Regions from separate parts of the Variovorax sp. BGA-UO-ETr-C22 genome, predicted to be linked through region 1. Evidence: riboswitches for the same ligand, from Rfam matches in the RefSeq annotation. Region 1 holds a riboswitch; the other holds the start of a gene.
The links. A riboswitch is a leader RNA that binds a small molecule or an ion and turns the genes downstream of it on or off. The one in region 1 is predicted to bind cobalamin.
Positions count from the first base shown of each region.

Region 2: another riboswitch for cobalamin. It lies ahead of AC57B8_RS02720 (TonB-dependent siderophore receptor); the one in region 1 lies ahead of AC57B8_RS26710 (TonB-dependent receptor domain-containing protein).

Region 1 covers NZ_JCAQPA010000011.1:1,419,307-1,422,509, forward strand. Annotated here, with positions in the region: gene AC57B8_RS26710 (TonB-dependent receptor domain-containing protein) at 1-1,567, opposite strand, end outside; cobalamin riboswitch at 1,640-1,880, opposite strand; gene AC57B8_RS26715 (hypothetical protein) at 2,013-2,240, shown strand; gene AC57B8_RS26720 (cell division protein ZapA) at 2,237-2,587, shown strand; gene AC57B8_RS26725 (sulfite exporter TauE/SafE family protein) at 2,880-3,203, shown strand, end outside.
Region 2 covers NZ_JCAQPA010000006.1:249,279-252,481, reverse strand. Annotated here, with positions in the region: gene AC57B8_RS02720 (TonB-dependent siderophore receptor) at 1-1,294, opposite strand, end outside; cobalamin riboswitch at 1,585-1,867, opposite strand; gene AC57B8_RS02715 (hypothetical protein) at 1,949-2,170, opposite strand; gene AC57B8_RS02710 (hypothetical protein) at 2,320-2,727, shown strand; gene AC57B8_RS02705 (EI24 domain-containing protein) at 2,697-3,203, opposite strand, start outside.

The DNA of each region.
Region 1 (3,203 bases):
CCTGGTAGCGCGCACGCGCCGTGCTGGCGTAGCAGCCGAACGACGACTGGCAACCCTTGGCGCTGCCGTCGAACACGATGAGGTTCTGCACCCGGTTGCGGTACAGCACGATGCCGGCCTGCGTGGCGCCGGCCGTGTACTGCAGGCCCAGCTCGACGTTGCGGCTCGATTCGGGTTGCAGGCTCGCCAGGCCGTACTCGCTGAAGCGCTGGTACAGCGTGGGCGCGCGGAATGCGGTGCCGGCCGACACGGTGGCGCGCAGGCTCGGCGTGATCGCGTAGCCGTAGGCGGCGCTGCCGGTGGTCTTGCCGCCGAACTCGCTGTCGTCGTCATGGCGCACGTGCAGCTGCAGCGAATGCGGGCCCTGCACGTAGCCGTAGCCCAGTGCGGCGGCGTTCTGCGAGCGGTCGCGCGAGAACAGCTTGGCCGAGGTGGTGGGCGCGTTTTCGAGCGCGTCTTCGCGGCGCTCGAGCGTGGCGGTCACCAGGTGCGCGCCGAAGCGGAATTCGTTCTGGAACAGGTAGCCGCGCAGACGGGTTTCGGTGCGATAGAACGAGGGCTGGGTCTTGTAGACGGTCTGCGAATCGGTCACCTGCAGGCGGGTGCTGTAGATGTCGTTCCACTTCGCCGACCAGGTCAGCCCGGCGGTGCGCAGTTCGTTGGTCGACACGTCGTCGCGGAAGGTGATCGGCGGCTTGGTGCGAAAGCTCACCGACGGGTCGTAGGCCGCTTCGGTGTTGCTGGTGAGCAAGGTGGCGTCGATGCGCTGGTCGGGCGTGATCTGGAAACCCAGCTTCAGGTTGCCCGAGGTGCTGCGGTAGCCGTCGCGGTCGGGGTTGGTGAAGCCGTCTTTCGAGGGCGTGCGCTTGGCGATGGGCTGGATGTTGAAGCCCTTGCTTTCCTCATGCGCCACGCCGAACGAGTAGTCGAGCAGGCCCGACTTTCCGCTCACGCCGCCTTCGATCCGGCGCAGGCCGTGGCTGCCGAAACCGATGCCGGCGTAGGGCGACACGCCCTCCTCGCCGCGCTTCGTGAAGAGCTGGATCACGCCGCCCACGGCGTCCGAGCCGTACACCGCGGCGGCCGGGCCGCGCAGCACTTCGATGCGGTCGATCTGCGCGAGCGGAATGCCTTCCCAGCCGGCGCCGCCGGTCGATTGCGAATCGATGCGCACGCCATCGAGGTAGACCGCGGTGAAGCGCGATTCGGCGCCGCGGATGAACACGCTGGTGGCGTTGCCCACGCCGCCGCTGCGCGAGATCTCCATGCCGGGCAGGCGCGCCAGCACGTCGGCCACGCCGGTGGCGCCGCTGCGCTCGATGGTCTTGCGGTCGATGATGGAGACATCGCCCACCAGGTCCGACAGCGCCTGCGGCGTGCGGTTGGCGGTGACGACGGTCTCGTCGAGCGTGGCAGATGCTGTTGCGGCGGCTTGCGCCTGCGCGGCCAGCGGCACCAGGGCCAGGCCGCCGAAGGCCGAGGCCAGGGCGAGCGTCAGCGGCAGGCACGCGGGACGGTTGCGGCGCACGCTGGCGCGGCCGCTGGAGAGGGAAACACAGGAAATCATGGGGTGAACCGAACGAACTTCTATGCCCTGGCCGGCTTCCCCGCCGGCGCCATGGGCGTCATGGCTGCCGATGCGGCAGCCGCCTTGTTGGCCGGTATCCGGGCTGGCAGATCGACCCTTTGCCGCCTTCCCAGGCACCTGTTTCAGGGCGCCCAGTGGCTGGATGGAAAGGGGTGACGCGTTGCGGCGTCGTCTGCTTGACCGTTGCGGGGGCAGCGCAGGCGGCTTCGGCCCCGGGGGGCGTCCACTCCTGCTTCCCGTTGAACTGCGCCGTGCGAACCACGCCGCGAGCACCAACGGGCAGGATTTTAGGCCCACGGGGCGGCCACGCCACACCGGGTTTGATCACGGACGGCGCAGGCCCCAGAATCTCGGCCACGTCCGGTGCGCGCCCCGCGCGGTGTGCCGGATGTTCCGAATTCCCGGGAAACTACAATCGCCAACCATGCCCGCCTCCAGCCCCATCGACCAGATCGCCGAGCGTGTGGAACGCCTGCTCGTGCGTCACGAAGAGGTGCAGCGCACCAACGCGCTGCTGCAGGAACAGGTCGATGCGCTCACGCGTGAACGCGACGGCCTGAAGTCGCGGCTCGCCGCGGCCCGCACCCGCCTCGATGCCCTGCTCGAACGACTGCCGGCCGAACCCCCTTCCGAAGATTCCCATCACGCATGAAGCAGATTGAAGTACAGATCATGGGCCAGAGCTACTTGCTCGGCTGTCCCGACGGCGGCGAAGCGCAACTGCGCGAGGCCGTCGACCGCGTGGACGCGGCCATGTGCAAGATCCGCGACGCAGGCAAGGTGAAGGCCCGCGACCGCATCGCCGTGCTCGCCTCGCTGAACCTGGCTTTCGATCTCGCGGCCCAACAGGCCAGTTCTGCCGCTGCTGCCGCCGCACCGGCCCCTGCCGTTGCACCTGCAACGAGCACCGACGAAACCTCCGGTGACACCGACCCGCAGGCCGCCCAGCTCATTCAAAGACTCGATCAGGCCCTGGCGGGCGATGGACATTTGCTCTGAAGGCACGCGGCCCGGCACATCCGGGGCGTAAAATCCGTTTTGTCTGCAGACGTGTCGGGCTTAATATTTCCTTGTTCCAATGCTCTCCGGAGCCGGGCTTGGTACATCGCTTGACGGGCGTGATCATCTCGCGTCAGATGAACCCGAAGTCCTGCTGCCCTCGCCCACCTGAACCCTGGTTCAGGATGCGGGTCCGGCACACCATCTGCAGACACCTTTTCCTGCCACGGCCCCCTGCTTCACCGCATGGGGCCGTTGCTTTTTCAGCCGCTCGTTCTTTCCCCATCCTCCCGTGAACCTCGCTGCCCTGCTCGACCCGCTCCTGATCGCCGAACTCGCCGCGCTCGGCCTGGGCACCGGCTTCCTCGCCGGCCTCCTGGGCATCGGCGGCGGCATGCTGATGGTGCCGTTCATCACGATCATCATGGGCCAGCGCGGCGTGCCGGCCGACCTGGCGGTGAAGATGGCGATCGCGACCTCGATGGCGACGATCATCTTCACGTCGGTGTCCAGCGTGCGCGCGCACCACAAGCGCGGCGCGGTGCGCTGGGACATCGTGCAGCGCCTGGCCCCCGGCATCGTCATCGGCAGCCTCGCGGGCAGCCTGGGCGTGTTC
Region 2 (3,203 bases), on a different contig from region 1:
CGTACTCGAAGGTCTTGTCCAGGCGCGGGGCGCGGTTCTGCGGGTCGGTGCGCACGATCTTCGCGTGGTCCCAGCGCAGGCTGCCGACCACCGACCAGTGTTCGTTGAAGGCCAGCTTGTCTTCGGCGAAGAAGGCGTAGGTGCTGGTCTTGGTCTTGTAGCGCGGCAGGTAGGGCGTGGGCGAAGCGTAGTAGCCGGGGTTGAACACGAAGGCATCGACCACCGAGCGCCCGCCGTAGGGCGTGTCGCTCGAGTTCAGGAAGTCGATGCGGTTCACATCGAAGCCCACCAGCACCTGGTTCTTCAGGCCGAACAGCGCGTGCTTGAAGGTGGCGTCGGTGCGGTTGCCGATCTGTTCCTGGTCGTGGCCGATCTCCAGGTAGTCGCCGCGCGTCACGCGGTTCGTGGTGGCGCTGTAGGTGTAGGTTTCGCTGTCGCGCCAGTGGCGCTTGCTGTCCAGGCGATAGAGCTGGTTGCGCACGGTGACGGCGTCGTTGGGCGTCCACTGCGCATCGAGGCGGGTCCAGCGGTCGCGGTACTTGACCTCGGCGTCGTCGAGGTTGTAGTTCTGTTCGCGGTTCAGGCTGCTCAGGCGGCCGTTGATGAGCGGCACGCCGAAATAGCGCTGCGGCGTCTGGCGGCCCTCGTCGTGCGAGAGCGTGAACTGCAGCCGCGGCGACACGTCCAGCCGCACCGCGCCGCCCACAGCCAGGCTCTCGGCCTCGCCGCGCCGCATGAAGCCGTCGGTTTTCCGGTGGCTGATGTCGAAGCGGTACGAGAGCATGTCGTTGATCGCCCCGCCGCTGCCGAAGGCGACCTGGCGCGTGGCGTCGGAGCCGACGCTCACGAGCGCCTCGTTGCGAATCGGGCCGCGCGTGGGCTTCTTGGGCACCACGTTGATTGCGCCGCCGATGGCGCCTTCGCCGAACATCACCGAAGCGGCGCCGCGCAGCACCTCGATGCGGTCGGTCGACCAGGTGTCGAACGGGAAGGTGACGGTGCCCGCGCCCACGTACAGGCGCGTGCCGTCGTACAGCTGCATCACCGAGCCGTGGCCGTTGAAGCCGCGCGCCGACAGCGACGAGCCGCCGTTGCCCGGCGCGGGCGAGCCCGTGATGCCGGTGGCGCGGCTCGCGGCCTCGACCACCGACACGTCGCCGCGCGCGCGGATCGTGTCGCCGGTGAGCACCTCGATGCTGGCCGGCGTTTCGAGCGGCGTGAGGCCCAGACGGCTGCCGGTCTGCGTGGGCTCGTCCAGGGCCAGCGGCGTGTGGCGGCTGGCTTCGACCTGCACGGGGGTGAGGCTGGGGCGACCGGCCGTGTCGCCCGACTGGGCGAGAACTGGCCCGCAAGCGAGGCCGAGCCCCAGTGAAAGACCTGAAAGACCCGAAAGGCGCGCCCGTTGCAGGGGCGGGCCCGAGCGATCGCGCGGCGGCGATGCAATGCGATTCATCCGACTTCTCCTCCGGCCCGCGTCCCCGCAGGCTCCTGACCGATCGCGGACGCCGAGGGAGAAGAGACGAGGGGCGGTGCCGTTTCGCGCGAGGGAAAAGCGGCAGGCCCGGACACGCACTCCCGCAGCATCCGAAGGCGGTTGCGAAGGCCGGTATCCGGGCTCGCGGAGTGCGTCGGGATGCAATGCATGCACCTCGGCGCCGAAGCCCTCGCCTTCCCACGCCGAAGCGCAGTGGCTGCCCCAGCGAAAGATCGCCGGGGCCTGAGGGTGTCGATGTCCGCTGACCGTTGCGGGGGCAGCGCAGGAATGGAAGGGTCGTTCGAAAAAACGACGCCTCGCACCTGCTTCCCGTTTAACCCCGCCGCCAGTCCTGTGACTGGTCGTGCAGGGCACCTTCGAACCGTGGGGTGTTGGACGACACCGGTGTGAACCAATGTTTCCAACCGCCGGGATTATAGGGAGCGCCCTGCGGCGGCGCCCTTGCGGGCCCCGTCAGACGGGCTTGCCGTCGGGCCCGAACAGCCGCCGCAGCACCGCCACGCCGGCCACCAGCGCATTCGAATACGTGGCGTAGGGCTCGTGGGCGGCTTCGAGCGGCACGTACACATGGGTGGAGTCGCCGGGCGAGCCGTCCACGGCCTCCATCAGCACCCAGTAGAACTCCCCTTCTTCCAGTTCGTGGACGGTGAGTGCGATGTCTCTCGGCGAAGGCATGACGGTCAAAAATGAAACAGGGAATGAACTCGCCTCTGAACGGGCAAGGGGCCGGCGCGGTTGTCAGTACTAGGGCTTCTCCTACAGTGCATGGACGCCGCGCGGCCTAATGTTAGGGGTGGGGAGTTGCATCAGAACAAGGAGTCAGCATGAAACATTTCACGCTTGAACCCAACATGCGCGCCGCCTTCGGTGGCGCGTTCTACCCGACCGGTTACTCCCTGGTGATGTTTCCGAGCGTCGAAGATGCCAGCCGCATCGGCCACGGGCTGATCGCGAAAGGCATCGTGAGCGGCGACGAGGTCTACCTGATACCGGCCGAAACCGTCCTGGCGGAAATCGCGCCGACCGTGCATGCCTCGCACAGTCCCCTGCCCTCCGCCGGCACCGACGGCGACACGGTGCGCGCCTTCATCCAGCTGGCCCACGAAGGCCACACGGGCCTGCTGATCCGCACCAAGGACGGCGCCATCACCGAGCGCGTGATGGAACTGGTGCGTACCGTGCCCTACTCGATCGCCGAGCGCTATCGCACGCTGGTGATCGAGGACCTTTGAACGCCGGCCGAAGCGTCGGTCAAGGCGTCGGTGTCAGCCCGGCGCTGTGCCTCCATACCTCGGCAGCCGAGGTGGCAGGTGCCTGCGCCCAGCAAGGCGGGCAGCAGCAGATTCACCACCGGCACGAGCGCCAGCAGCAGGATCAGAACGCCGAACGCCACCATCGCACCGCGCTGGCGACGCACGACCTGCATGCGCTCCTCGCCGTTCGCAATGCCGGCGAGCGCGGGCGCCAGCAGGAAGCGCACGTTGAGATAGGCGAGCAGCAGGAACAGCAGCACGCCGTTGATCACCGGCACCAGCAGGCACAGCAGCATCCCCAGGCTCGCGCCCAGCCAGGGCCCCAGCCATCCGCGCACGCCGACCCACACGCCCGAGGACTCGGGCCGTGACTGCAGCAGCGCCGGGTAGCGCGCCTGCACGCGCTCGCGCACCGGGCCCAACACCACCCAGCGCAACGCCAGCCGGATGGTGGC